3 regions of the Agrobacterium sp. 20P9.1.2 genome follow, and region 2 is predicted to be linked to each of the others. Evidence: riboswitches for the same ligand, from Rfam matches in the RefSeq annotation. Region 2 holds a riboswitch; each other region holds the start of a gene.

Region 1 (4,814 bases), 110 kb from region 2:
TCATAGGCCTTCAGACCGGCAATGACGTTGGATTTGACGATCTGGAGCTTGTTGGACACTTCCGCCAGACGGATGGCGCCGGGAGGTGCCACGCCGGGGGATTTGCGGGCCGCTGCGCGCACGAAAGCCTGTGCCCGCAAAACGGCGTCGGCTGCAATGCCGTACCAGACGCCGCTCCACAAAAGATGTGAGGCTGCCAGCATGGATTGCGCCGCAATTTCCGCAAAAGGCTTGGGAAAGATTTGTTCAGACGGCGCTTTGCCCTTGAACAGGAAGCCATCGGAGCAGGTGCCCCGCATGCCCAGCGTGTTCCAGACATGGGTCTTTTCAAGACTGTACTGGTCTTTCAGAAACACCGTCATCACCTGATCGGCAGGCGCTGCATCGGCATGCGCCCGCGAGGTGATGAGGATGGCATCCGCTTCGCTGCCATAGGAAATGACGGTCGCGTCCTTTTCCAGCGTGCAGCTGTCGCCATCCACATGGATGGCGCAAATCGAGTTGCGCAGGTTTCCGCCAATGCCGCCTTCGGTCGTGGCCGAGCCGATCAGCAATTGGTCGGCGGCCAGACGCCGCATGAAACCCGTGTGCCACGCGCTTTCCTCGCCATGTTCCACAAGGCTTGAGGCCTTGATCTGGTGCATGGCAAAAATCATCGCGGTTGCGGAGCAGGACTGGCCGAGAATGCAGCAGATATCGGCGATCTGCCTGAGATCGGCGCTTTCGCCGCCCAGATGAACGGGAATCTGAATGCCGAGCAGGCGCTCGGCCCGAAGGGCGTCCACCGCCTCTTTCGGAAAACGTGCTGCGGCGTCCACATCGTCCGCATGCTGCGCGGCGATGGAGGCGACACGCGCTGCGCGTGCAGCCAGCGTTGAATCCGGTGGGGCAACGGACACGTTCATCATGCCGCCTCTTTGCCGTCGAGAATGGCTTTTACCGTGTCTTCGATGGCCTTGATGCTGGCGAAAGACTTGCGATTGAGCATGCTGTCGGGAAACTCGATATCGAAAGCATCTTCAATTCCCAGCATCAACTGTACTGATGCGAAAGAAGAAAGTCCGGCTGCATAAAGATCAGCTTCGTCTGCAATTGTATCGACAGGCACAGGGAGCTGGCCGAATTTCGACAGTATTTCACGAATTGTTGAATTCATTCTCAATAGTCTCCCTCAGATAGAGCGTCATCATAACGCATTCTTGGAGTTAATCGCGAAAAAATAACATTCCAATAAATGGCGAGGTTAATTTGTGGTGACTTCCCGCCCTTATGAAACATACCGCAGATGCCAACTTGACAAAACTCCATGTCAGGTTTTTGATTGAGGCATTCACCAGGGGGGTCCCGGCAAGGGGCTGAGATACTGCTAGAGCGCGCAGTGACCCGTTGAACCTGATCCAGTTCATACTGGCGTAGGGACGGTGCAAACGCGGGAACAGCAGTTCGGCCTTGCCGAATCCATCGCTATTCGTCCCGTGGTTTTTCGTCTTCAAGCTCGAACTGGGTCTCCACTGTTTTTGCTTTGGAGCCTCACGATGAACATTGCCGCTAAAAATCTCTCTCCTTTCGTTACAACAGGTCCGCTGCCTGCTTCGACCAAGGTCTACAAGCCGGGCATCATCCACCCTCACATCCGCGTTCCCATGCGCGAAATCGCCGTGCATCCCACGGCGGGCGAACCACCCGTTACGGTCTACGATTCCTCCGGTCCCTATACCGACCCGTCTCACGCTGTCAGTATCGAAGGCGGCCTGCCGCGCCTGCGCCATGACTGGGTTGTCGCAAGGGGGGATGTGGAGGCTTACGAGGGTCGCCACGTCAAACCGGAGGATAATGGTTTCGCGACGGGCGAACGCCTGACGCCTGAGTTTCCGCTACGCCACCAGCCGCTGAAAGCGAAGGATGGCAAGGCAGTAACGCAGCTTGCCTATGCCCGCGCCGGTATCATCACGCCGGAAATGGAGTTCATTGCCATCCGCGAAAACCTTGGCCGCGAAGCTGCCAAGGAAAAGCTGGTGCGGGATGGCGAAAGTTTTGGCGCGAATATCCCCGATTTCGTCACGGCGGAATTTGTGCGCCAGGAGGTTGCTGCGGGCAGGGCGATCATTCCCGCCAACATCAACCACCCCGAGGCAGAACCGATGATCATCGGTCGCAATTTCCTCGTCAAGATCAACGCCAATATCGGCAATTCGGCGGTCACCTCCTCCATGGCGGATGAGGTCGACAAGATGGTCTGGGCCATCCGCTGGGGTGGTGATACGGTCATGGACCTCTCCACCGGCCGCAACATTCATAATATCCGCGAATGGATCATTCGCAATTCGCCGGTGCCGATCGGAACCGTTCCGCTCTATCAGGCGCTGGAAAAGGTCAATGGCATTGCCGAAGACCTGACTTGGGAGGTGTTTCGCGATACGTTGATCGAGCAGGCCGAACAGGGGGTGGACTACTTTACCATCCATGCGGGGGTGCGGCTGCATTACATTCCGCTGACCGTCAATCGCGTTACCGGCATCGTTTCGCGTGGCGGCTCGATCATGGCCAAGTGGTGTCTGCATCACCACAGGGAGTCTTTCCTCTACGAGCATTTCGAAGAGATTTGCGACATCTGCCGCGCTTACGATGTGTCGTTTTCGCTTGGTGATGGTCTGCGCCCCGGCTCGATTGCCGATGCCAATGACGCCGCACAATTTGCCGAGTTGGAAACGCTGGGTGAGCTGACGCAGATCGCCTGGGCGAAAGATTGTCAGGTCATGATCGAAGGCCCCGGCCATGTGCCGATGCACAAGATCAAGGAAAACATGGACAAGCAGCTGAAGGTCTGCGGCGAAGCGCCTTTCTATACGCTTGGGCCGCTGACCACGGATATTGCGCCCGGCTACGACCACATCACGTCAGGCATCGGTGCGGCGATGATCGGCTGGTTCGGCACGGCCATGCTTTGCTACGTCACGCCGAAGGAGCATCTCGGCCTGCCGGATCGTAACGACGTGAAGGTCGGTGTCATCACCTACAAGATCGCCGCTCACGCTGCGGATCTCGCCAAGGGACATCCGGCAGCGCAAATCCGCGACAATGCGCTGTCGCGCGCCCGTTTCGAGTTCCGCTGGGAAGACCAGTTCAACCTGTCGCTCGACCCGGAAACGGCACGGTCCTTCCATGATGAGACCTTGCCGAAGGAGGCGCATAAGGTGGCGCATTTCTGCTCCATGTGCGGGCCGAAATTCTGCTCCATGCGCATTTCGCACGACATCCGCGCCGAGGCGCAAAAGGAAGGTCTGGAGGCCATGGCACAGAAATTCCAGCAGGGCGGTGATCTCTATATGCCGCTGGAAAAGCCGGTAGCAGGTGAGTGAGATGCGCATTCTCATAAAGGGAGCAGGTGTTGCCGGTATGACGGCTGCGCTGGAGCTTGCCCGACATGGAATGGAGGTCGCGGTTTGCGATCTTGCAAGCGAACCGGGGCGCGGTGCGTCCTGGTATGCGGGGGGCATGCTGGCACCCTGGTGTGAGCGGGAAAGCGCCGAGGAAGCCGTTGTCACACTCGGCCAATCGGCAATGGACTGGTGGGACGAGGCCACGCCGGGACTGGTCAAACGAAACGGCACACTGGTCGTCGCACCCGCACGGGACAAGTCAGAACTTTCGCGTTTCGCTTCTCGCACATCAGGCTATCGCTGGATGGATGAGAACGAGATTGCGGCGCTAGAGCCCGATCTCGCCAGTCGGTTTCGGACTGGACTGTTCTTCGAAGGCGAGGGGCATCTCGATCCGCGACTGGCTCTCTCGGCACTGTATGAGCGTCTTGTGTCGATGGGTGTCCGCTTTCACTTCGGCGGCGAGGCGATGGATGAAGGTGAATTTGATCACGTCATTGATTGCACCGGCGCGGCACAGACCGGCAAGCTTACCGGCCTTCGCGGCGTGCGTGGCGAGATGCTTTATCTCTCTACCGGTGAGGTGACGCTCTCCCGTCCCGTGCGGCTGCTTCACCCGCGCATTCCGCTCTACATCGTGCCGCGGGAAGCGGGGCGTTTCATGGTGGGCGCGACGATGATCGAAACGGATGAGGCGGGGCCGATCACCGCCCGTTCGATGATGGAGTTGCTGAATGCGGCTTACGCGCTGCACCCTGCCTTTGGTGAGGCGCAGATCATCGAAACGGGCACCGGCATCCGCCCCGCTTTTGCCGACAATCTTCCCGCTATCAAGGAAGAGGGCGGCACGCTGTTTATCAACGGTGCCCATCGGCACGGGTTTCTGCTGTCGCCAGCCATGGCGCGGCAGGCCGCCGATATTATGATGTCAAAGGAGGTTTCCCATGAAAATTCTCGTCAACGGGCAAGAGCATGATCTTGCTACCGACAGGCTTTCGCAACTGCTGACCGTGCTTGACTACGAAGGCGACTGGCTGGCAACAGCGGTCAATGGCGATCTCGTCCATGCGCAGGACCGCGATGATTTTCGGCTGAAGGAATTCGACAGGATCGAAGTTCTTTCACCCATGCAGGGAGGATAGGCGATGTTGAAACTCTATGGACGCGAGGTCGGATCACGGCTGCTGCTCGGCACTGCTCGTTACCCTTCGCCCGCCGTGCTTGCGGATGCGGTGCGCGCCAGCAAGACCGATATTCTGACGATCTCTCTCCGACGCGAAACGGCGGGTGGCAAGCAGGGTGGGCAGTTTTTCGAGCTCATCCGCGAGCTGGACCGCAACATTCTGCCCAATACGGCGGGTTGCCACACCGCCAAGGAAGCGGTGCTGACGGCCAAGATGGCGCGGGAGGTGTTCAAGACCAACTGGATCAAGC
Region 2 (4,814 bases):
ACGTGGCGGAAGGGCCTTTGCGCCTTCGCCTCAAAAGCGGCAAAGCCATCGTGCTTGCCCGTCCTTACGATTTGACCGGAGCCTGAACCCTTGGCACCCCCCATTCTGAAACTCGACGATATCAAGCTGACCTTCGGCGTTACCCCGCTGCTCAATGGTGCCAATCTGCAAGTGGAGCCGGGAGATCGTATCTGCCTCGTTGGCCGCAACGGTTCGGGCAAATCGACGCTGATGAAAATTGCCGCCGGTCTGGTCGAAGCGCAGTCGGGCGAAATCTTCCGGCACCCTTCCGCGACGATCCGGTATCTGGAACAGGCGCCGGATTTTGCCGGTTTCGAGACGGTGCAGGCCTATGCGGAAGCGGGTCTCGGGCCGGGGGACGATGCCTATCGCGTCACCTATCTGCTGGAGCATCTGGGACTGACGGGCCAGGAACATCCGTCCAGCCTTTCGGGTGGTGAGGCGCGTCGTGCCGCGCTCGTGCGCGTCATGGCCCCGGAACCTGACATTCTGATGCTGGACGAGCCAACCAACCATCTGGATCTGCCGACCATCGAATGGCTGGAAAGTGAATTGCAGCAGACGCGCAGCGCGCTGGTTCTGATTTCGCATGACCGTCGTTTCCTTGAAAAAGTCTCCACCGCCACCGTCTGGTTGGATCGCGGTACGTCGCGTCGCCTCAGCCGCGGCTTTGGCCATTTCGAGGAATGGCGCGACAAGGTGCTGGAAGAGGAAGAGCTGGAGCAGCATAAGCTGGGCAAGGCCATCGAGCGCGAAGAACACTGGATGCGCTATGGTGTCACCGCCCGCCGCAAGCGCAATATGCGCCGTGTGGGAGAGCTTCAGGCCATGCGCGCCGAATATCGTGGGCACAAGGGGCCAACGGGTTCCGTGCAGGCGACGGCTGCGGAAGGCCGCGAATCCGGCAAGCTGGTGATCGAGGCCGATACGATAACCAAGTCCTACGGTGAGCGCACGATCGTCGCGCCGTTTTCGCTTCGCGTGCATCGCGGCGATTGCATCGGCTTCGTTGGCCCCAACGGTGCCGGCAAGACGACGCTTTTGAAGATGCTGACGGGTCAGCTGGAGCCGGATAGCGGCTGGGTCAAGCTCGGCACCAATCTGGAAATTGCGACACTCGACCAGAAGCGTGAGGATTTGAACCCCAACGATACGCTGGCGCATTATCTGACCGATGGTCGCGGCGAAAACCTGTTGGTCAATGGCGAGCTGAAACACGTCACCGGCTATATGAAGGATTTCCTGTTTCAGCCCGAGCAGGCGCGCACGCCCATTCGCAATCTCTCGGGCGGTGAGCGCGCGCGTCTGATGCTGGCGCGCATTCTGGCGCGGCCGACCAATCTTCTGATCCTTGACGAACCGACCAACGATCTCGATATCGAGACGCTGGATCTGTTGCAGGAAATCGTCGCCGGTTTTTCCGGCACCGTCATCCTCGTCAGCCATGACCGTGACTTCCTCGACCGTACCGTGACCTCGACCATTGCGCCCGCCAACCCGGACGCGCCTGACGGACGCTGGATCGAATATGCGGGCGGCTATTCGGACATGATGGCGCAGCGCAAGGGAGCCTCGGACGAGAAGCGAAAGGCCGAAAAGCAGGAAAAGGCCAAGGCTTCCGCCTCGTCCGGTTCCGCTGCCGAGCCTTCGAAGGCGAAGGGCAAACTCTCCTTCAAGCAGAAATTTGCGCTGGAGAATCTGCCCAAGGAAATGGAAAAGGCGCAGGAAGAGATCGCCAAGCGCGAAGAGAGCATGGCCGATCCCAATCTCTTCGCCAAAGACCCGACGGCCTTCAACAAGCTCGCTGAAGAAATGTCGAAGCTGCGGCAGAAGCTCGAGACCATGGAAGAAGAGTGGCTGGAGCTGGAAATGCTGCGCGAAGAGCTGGAGAGCTAAAAAAGCAATTCGACGTGTCGGATTTTGTGCGTGTCATCCGTCTTTGACAGGAAAGCCTATTTGGGCTTTCCTATTGTCTTATGGAGGAGCCAGACATGCGTATGATTTTCGTCAACCTGCCGGTCAAGGATATCGAGACCTCGAAGGCCTTTTTCACCGCGCTGGGTTTCAGCTTCAATCCGGAATATTCGGACGAACGCACGCTGTGCATGATCGTCGAGAAGAATATTTTCGTCATGCTGCTTCAGGAAGAGCGCTTCCGCGATTTCATCAATGGCGAGATTGCCGATGCCAGCCGCACCAAGGAAGTACTGACCTGCCTGTCTGCGGAAAGCCGTGAGGAGATCGACCAGATGATTGCCACCGCATTGTCATCCGGCGGGGCAGAGTGGAAGCCGGTGCAGGACCATGGCTTCATGTATGCAGGCAGCTTTCAGGACCCGGATGGCCATGTCTGGGAGCTGGTGCATATGAGCGGCCAGAGCTGACGCTGGGCCTGATAGAAAGCCGGCTTGCAAAGCGTTAGCGCTGCGATTACATCTTGCCTTGATCTAACGGGGTGCTTTGTCCTTTGCGGGACAAGGCTGAGAGGCTCTGCCAACCCGAAGAACCTGATCCGGTTAACACCGGCGGAGGGATTAGACGGCTTCCATCCATGGCGCCCTATTCCCGTTGTCATTTCGAGGAGGTGCTGTTGATGTATCGTCGTATTTTCCTTCATTCGCTGTTGGCTACTTCCCTGTTGCTGCCTGGCCTTGCCGTGGCGCAGGAGAAGAAGACGCTCACCGTCTACACCTATGAGAGCTTCGTTTCCGAATGGGGACCGGGCCCGAAGGTCAAGGCCGCTTTTGAAGAGACCTGCAACTGCACGGTCAATTTCGTCGGCGTGGCCGATGGTGTGGCGCTGCTGAACAGGCTGAAACTGGAACGCCCCGGCTCCAAGGCCGATGTCGTCGTCGGTCTCGACACCAACCTGATTGCCGAAGCCAAGCAGACCGGACTGTTCGAGGCTTCGGGCGTCGATGCATCTGCGGCAAAGGTGCCGGGCGGCTTTCAGGACGATGTGTTCGTCCCCTATGATTACGGCCACTTCGCCGTGGTTTACGACACGCAGACGATGAAAAACCCGCCGAATAGCATGAAAGAACTGGTGGAGGGCGATCCCGCGCAGAAAATCGCCATTCAGGATCCGCGCACCTCGACGCCGGGTCTCGGCCTGCTGCTTTGGGTCAAATCCGTCTATGGCGACAAGGCACCGGAAGCCTGGGCGAAGCTTAAGAACCGTGTTCTGACCGTCACCCCCGGCTGGTCGGAATCCTATGGTCTCTTCACCAAGGGTGAGGTGCCGATGGTTCTGTCCTATACGACTTCGCCTGCCTATCACATGGTTGCGGAACACAGCGAGCGCTATCAGGCAGCCGCCTTCGAAGAGGGGCATTATATCCAGATCGAAGTAGCGGGCATCTTGAAGAATGCGCCGGAACAGGCGCTGGCGAAACAGTTTCTCGCCTTCGTTCTCACATCCGGTTTTCAGGATGCCATCCCTGAGAACAACTGGATGATGCCGGTTGCCGCAACGTCCGCACCTTTGCCGGATGCGTTTTCCAAGCTGGTACAGCCCACCAAGACGTATCTGATGTCGCCCGAAGAGGTGGCGAAGAATCGCAAAGCCTGGATCGATGAATGGCTTGCCGCCATGAGCGTGAAATAAGCCCGGTCGCCAACGATCATGATCGAGCGTCGCGATAGTCGCAGGTTTATCTACAGCGGAGCGGTGGCCTTTGCCGCTGTTCTTCTGTTCATGGGCCTTGCTGTCGCGGCGCTGCTGTCTTTCGATACGGGTGCCGCTTCTGCAGGCCTGTTGGATGCCTATACGTTGGGAATTCTGCGCTTTACCCTGTGGCAGGCGACGCTCTCCACGGTCTTTTCCATTGTGCTCGGATTGCCGGTGGCGCTTGCACTTGCCCGGCAGAGAGATTTTCCGGGCCGCATCTGGATCATCCGCCTGATGGCGGTGCCGATGGGGTTGCCTGTCATTGTCGGTGCGCTGGGGCTGATTGCGATCTGGGGCAGGCAGGGCATTTTCAATACGCTTCTTTTATCGGCAGGGGCAGAGCAGCCTTTCAGCATCTACGGGCTGTCTGGCATTCTCATTGCGCATGTCTTCTTCAATCTGCCGCTGGCCGTGCGGTTTTTTCTGGCCGGGCTGGAGCGGGTGCCGGGGGAATATTGGCGTATGGGAGCAAGCCTTGGTCTGGGCCCCGTTTCCACCTTCCGCTTTGTTGAATGGCCAGCCGTGGCAAGGTTGCTGCCGGGTGTGGCGGGGCTGATCTTCATGCTCTGCGCCACCAGTTTTACCCTTGTTCTGCTGCTGGGTGGCGGGCCTGCTGCCACCACGATCGAGGTCGCGATCTATCAGGCGCTACGCTTCGATTTCGATCCCGCGCGGGCGATTGCGCTGGCACTGATGCAGATCGTCGTGACGGGGATTCTTCTGGCCTTGCTGGCGCTTCTGCCATCGGCGGATGCGGAGGCGCAGACGCAGGGTCGGGCCGTGAAACGTCTGGATGGCGAAGCGCTCGGGTCGCGCCTTTGGGATGGCGGGATCATTCTGCTGGCGCTGATCCTGGTCGGCTTGCCGCTGGCTGCTGTTGCTGTATCGGGTATTTCTGCTGATCTCTCACGGCTGTTGTCTGCCCCCAGCTTCCGGCAGGCGGCCTTTACCAGTCTTTTGATTGCGCTTATCTCGGCATCGCTTGCGCTTGCCGTCTCCGTCGCACTCATTCGCGCCCGGCAGGCGATCAGAATGCGCAGACAGGCTGGCTTTGTGCTGAGAACATTCTTCACGGCGATGGGCACGGGGTCATCTCTGGTGCTGCTGGTGCCGCCGGTGGTGC
Region 3 (4,814 bases), on a different contig from region 2:
CAGCTTTGCAGCAATCGTTTCGATGGTCTTACTGCGCGAAACCATGCCGATCTTGACTGCACCGATATCAAGATCCGAGAAAACCGCGTCCATCTGAGCTGCGATCATGCTGGGCGAAACATCTTCGACAGCAGTCACACCCTTGGTATTCTGGGCGGTGATGGCGGTGATGACGCTGGCACCATAGACGCCGAGCGCGGAAAAGGTCTTCAAATCGGCCTGTATGCCCGCGCCGCCACCGCTGTCAGACCCGGCAATCGTCAAGGCTATAGCTGTCATCGGCGTGCCTCCAGCGCAAGGTCCACCTGACGGCGGAAATCAGCCGTTGCCGCTGCAATATCGACGGCGCGGAACAAAGCGGTGATCAAGGCGACGCCGTCAGCACCCGCGTCGATTACGGGGCCGACCTTCTCCAGCGTAATACCAGCGATAGCGCCGACGGGCATCTCCGGGCAAGCATTGCGAAGATAGGCGCGCAGGTCGCGAAGCCCCTCCAATCCTACCGGCGCGTCCGGATTCACCTTTGAAACGGTCTCGAACACACCGCCGATGCAGGCGTAGTCCGCAGGGGCTTTGACAGCACGCTCGGCATCGCCCATGTTCTTCACGGTCAGGCCGATAATGGCATCCGGCCCCAGCAGTCGTCTTGCTGTTTCCACGTCCATATCGTCGGCACCCAGATGCACACCATCTGCGCCGGACGCCAGCGCCGCATCGACACGGTCGTTGATGACGAGAGGAACGCCGGTTGCCTTCAGCGCATCCACCATCAGGCGTGCTTGCTCGATCATGTGTCGGGTCGAGGCGTGCTTGTCGCGATACTGGATGATCGTCGCACCGTGCCGTGCCGCAACGGCAGCCAGTTCCGGCAAGGGTGCGATATCTGCAAGCGAGGCATCCACTAAAGCGTTTAGTCGGTAATCAATTTTCATCGTGTTCGATCCTCGCAAGGGAAAGAATGTCGTTGGCGTTGATAGAGTCCAGCGCATCTAGAAAGGCCGCTTCGAAAGTGCCGGGGCCGCGGGCGTGTTTTGCTGCAAGTTCTGCCGATACACCCGTCACCGTCAGCGCTGCCGTTGCCGACAGCAGTGGGTCCGGTTCTACCGCCATGAAAGCGGCGATCACTCCGCCGGAAAGGCAGCCGGTGCCGGTAACTTTCGCCATCCATGGATGGCCGTTGAGAATCTTTGCGTTTCTGGTCCCATCGCGAAAGACATCCTGTGGGCCGGTCTGGATGCGCAATGCTTTGCCGACATCGCCAATAACAGCCATCTCCGCCGCATTGCCGCGCACGATGGTCGGCTTGAGGGTGATGAGTTCATGGGCGAAATCCAGCCGCGAGGGTGAGTAATCGCAATGCACGGGATCAATGATCCAGGGTTTGCCCCCGGCATTCGCCACCTCCACTGCCATGCGAATGACCTTGCGCCGCGCGGCATCCAGGGTGCCGAGATTGATGGTGAGAGCATCGATCTTGGAAATGAAGCTCTCGATTTCCTCTTCGGACGACGTCATTGAGGGGATGCCGCCCACGGCGGTTATGCCATCGGCGGTGAACTTTTGAACGACGGTGTTCATCAGGCAATGCACCCGGGGCCGTCGTTGCCGCACCCGCGCCAGCAGCTCTGCCGCACTCTGTGCCGTTGGAAAACTCGCCATAGGTCTCTGCACTCCAGATATGATCACGGAGACCCGAGTCGAGCGGAGAAGAGAAAAGCTGGCCAATGGCGACTGTTCCGTTCCTACGCCGGCATGACCCGGATCAGGTTCAAGGGTCCGGCTCAGCGCCATCTCAGCATCGTCAGATGCTCCCCTCGGAATGTCTGGAAATTGTCGTCTTTTGTGCCTGCTGTCAATGGCAGGTAAAGGCGGAGCTGCACGGCCCCGCCTTTGTGTCGAGTGATCAGGCGATCTGGACGACCACTTTTTCACGCGCGGATTTCAGTGCTGCATCGGCCAGTTTCAACGCGATCAGGCCGTCCTGTGCGGAAGGCGAGGGTGCGGCGTTGTTTTCGATGGAATCGATGAAGGCTGCGATTTCTGCGGCATAGGCGGCGGTGTAACGCGTCATGAAGAAATCATGCAGCGGCGGGCGGGTGTAGCCATCCTTTGTGGCCACCTCAATGGAGACCGGGCGCTGATTTTCGGCAGCAACCGAGCCCAGCGAGCCGTGCACTTCAATGCGCTGATCGTAGCCGTAGGTGGCGCGGCGCGAATTGGAAATGATCGCCTGGCGACCGCTGGCGGTGGTCAGAATGATGCTGGCGCTGTCATAGTCGCCCAGTTCGCCGATCTTCGGATCGACCAGAACGGAGCCGGTGGCGAAAACGCTGACGATCTCTTCGCCCAGCAGAAAACGGGCGATGTCGAAATCATGGATGGTCATGTCGCGGAAGATACCGCCGGAGACCTTGATATATTCCGGAGGCGGCGCGCCGGGATCACGGCTGGTGATGGTCACCATCTCGACCTTGCCGATTTGGCCGTCATCAATGGCCTTGCGAACGGCGCGGAAATGCGGGTCGAAACGGCGGTTGAAGCCGAGCATGATTTTGGCGCCGGTTTCCTTGACCACATCGATGCAGGCCTGTGCGCGGGCAACATCGAGATCAATCGGCTTTTCGCAGAAAATCGCCTTGCCGGCGCGGGCAAATTGCTCGATCAGATCGGCATGCGTATTGGTCGGAGTGCAGATGATGACCGCGTCGATATCGGGGTTGGCCAGAACCGCGTCGATAGTGCTGATTTCGCAGCCGGTCTCATCCGCGATGGCCTGTGCTGCCTCCTGAAAGGCATCGACCACGGCCACCAGTTTCGCGCGCTTGTCGGAAGCAATCGCTTTTGCGTGCACTTTTCCGATGCGACCCGCACCCAGCAAAGCCAATCTCGTAACCATCGTTTCCTCCCGATCTGGTTAACTGGAGCTGTCTGTCGTTATGGCTTCGTTTGGAACGCCAATGCGAACAATCAGCCCATTTGGAATATATGTTCCATCTTGCTAGAGCGCCGTTTCATGCATGTCAAGCGGCGAGCAGTGCGTCCAATCTCAGATTATGCTGGCCAGATTATTGTGCTTGCGAAAGCCGGGAAGGGTCTGCGCGCGCTCTTCCAGCGAATGAATAAAGTTCTGGATTGTTGCGGGCAATGGTTGTCCCGTCGCGGTGACGACACCCCAGTAGAAGGGAATGTGGAACGCTAGAGGCACAACAGCGACACCGTCTATCGGCAGGCCGCTGATCGTCACCGATTCTACAATGGCGACACCCAGCCCCGCCCTTGCCAGAGACAGCGAAACATAGGTCGCATTGCTATCGACCACATCTTTCAAGGCGATATTCTGCTTCTGGAATGCCTGTTCTATTCGCATTCTAAGCCGGTATGGATTGGCCGAAGCGATGATGCGGCGTTCTGCAAGATCCTGCGCGGAAACGATGGTTTTCTGGGCCAGTTCATCACTGGAAGCGACGATAGCTACACAGGGGACTTCACCGATCCAGTGAACGTCCAGACCGGGATTATCCAGCGGCAGGCTGGCTATGCCAATGTCGGCGGTGCGCGCAACAACGGCCTGCACGACGTTTTCAGATGCCGTGCTTTGCAGATGCACATGTTTTGGAAAATGCTCTTCGGGAATATCTTTGAGAGCCAGCGGCACGAGACTCGCGGCAAGGGCCGGAATGGACGCGATCTCGATTGGTCGGGCCTCATCGCTTTCAATGTGGCGCGCCCGTTCACTGATGGTGCGAAGCCCGCCGAGAAACAGTTCTGCCTGGGCAAAAAACGCCACGCCCTGTTCCGTAGGTGCGATGCGCGGACCGTTGCGGTGAAGCAGAACGAAGCCGATTTCCTGTTCCAAATCCTGAATAAGGCGGCTGATGACGGGTTGGGATTTTCCGAGCGCTTTGGCAGCGCCTGTCATGCTGCCGATGGACACCACCGCGACGAAGGCTTCGAGTTGTCGCGTGTCGAGATACTGCTCTATCATTTCGCCACCTTCGATGGTCTGGTCGCGATTTTTCGCGTCTGACATGCTTTATGACAGGTGTCGTGATTTCTGACCATCCGCCTGTGCGTGTGGGCGAGGTGCGTGCTTGTGGATAAGCGGAGCTTACTCGTTTTCCTGCGAGGCGAGTTCCGGCTTGCGGCCTTCGAACAGACGCGAGCGGGAGCCATGCAGGTGCTGGCGCATCAGGCGACGTGCCAGATCGGAATCGCGGTTTCGGATGGCCTCGAAGATCGCGGCGTGTTCGTCATAGACATGCTGGAGACCAAGAATGGAATTTTTGAGCGAAAGGCCGTGGAACTGCATTCCAACGGCAATATGGTCCTTCAGCGCTTCCATCGCGGTTGAAAAATAGGTGTTGCCGGAAGCCTTGGCGATGGAGAGGTGGAATTGGAAGTCGGCATCTTCACGGTGCCGCTGCCGGTTTGTCGCTTCTTTCAGGGAAGCCAGTGCACGGCTGATATGGGCAAGTTCCGATTCGCCATAGCGCTCTGCGGCACAGGCCGCAGCCTCGGGCTCCACCGTCATGCGGAATTCGTAGCAGTTTTGGAGATCAGCGATATTTTCGAGGGGGCTGAAACCGAGTGCCTGTTTGACGCCGATACTGCGCACGAAGCTGCCAGCGCCCTGACGAGAGTAGACAAGACCTTTGTCGCGCAGCTTTTTCAGCGCATCGCGCACGATGGGGCGTGATACCTCGAACTCGGCGGCAAGATCATGCTCGGTCGGCAGACGCTCGTCATTCTTGTAGGCACCGGATTTGATGGCATGCTGAAGCCGCTCGTAAACGACGTCGCTCAAACTCTTGCGA

What was found. Region 2 has a riboswitch for thiamine pyrophosphate ahead of thiB (thiamine ABC transporter substrate binding subunit). Riboswitches for the same ligand answer to the same signal wherever they lie in the genome.
Region 1: another riboswitch for thiamine pyrophosphate. It lies ahead of thiC (phosphomethylpyrimidine synthase ThiC); the one in region 2 lies ahead of thiB (thiamine ABC transporter substrate binding subunit).
Region 3: another riboswitch for thiamine pyrophosphate. It lies ahead of AC27VJ_RS15935 (hydroxyethylthiazole kinase); the one in region 2 lies ahead of thiB (thiamine ABC transporter substrate binding subunit).

The regions. Positions count from the first base shown of each region.
Region 1 covers NZ_JBYOKI010000006.1:20,134-24,947, reverse strand. The annotation lists gene AC27VJ_RS16975 (acyl-CoA dehydrogenase family protein) at 1-905, opposite strand, end outside; gene AC27VJ_RS16970 (acyl carrier protein) at 905-1,156, opposite strand; TPP riboswitch at 1,326-1,437, shown strand; gene thiC (phosphomethylpyrimidine synthase ThiC) at 1,536-3,359, shown strand; gene thiO (glycine oxidase ThiO) at 3,361-4,356, shown strand; gene thiS (sulfur carrier protein ThiS) at 4,325-4,522, shown strand; gene AC27VJ_RS16950 (thiazole synthase) at 4,526-4,814, shown strand, end outside.
Region 2 covers NZ_JBYOKI010000006.1:130,902-135,715, reverse strand. The annotation lists gene AC27VJ_RS17470 (thiamine diphosphokinase) at 1-86, shown strand, start outside; gene AC27VJ_RS17465 (ABC-F family ATP-binding cassette domain-containing protein) at 91-1,917, shown strand; gene AC27VJ_RS17460 (VOC family protein) at 2,013-2,405, shown strand; TPP riboswitch at 2,463-2,572, shown strand; gene thiB (thiamine ABC transporter substrate binding subunit) at 2,615-3,628, shown strand; gene thiP (thiamine/thiamine pyrophosphate ABC transporter permease ThiP) at 3,647-4,814, shown strand, end outside.
Region 3 covers NZ_JBYOKI010000005.1:228,760-233,573, forward strand. The annotation lists gene thiD (bifunctional hydroxymethylpyrimidine kinase/phosphomethylpyrimidine kinase) at 1-279, opposite strand, end outside; gene thiE (thiamine phosphate synthase) at 276-932, opposite strand; gene AC27VJ_RS15935 (hydroxyethylthiazole kinase) at 922-1,659, opposite strand; TPP riboswitch at 1,723-1,825, opposite strand; gene iolG (inositol 2-dehydrogenase) at 1,904-2,896, opposite strand; gene AC27VJ_RS15945 (LysR family transcriptional regulator) at 3,047-4,030, opposite strand; gene AC27VJ_RS15950 (FadR/GntR family transcriptional regulator) at 4,109-4,814, opposite strand, start outside.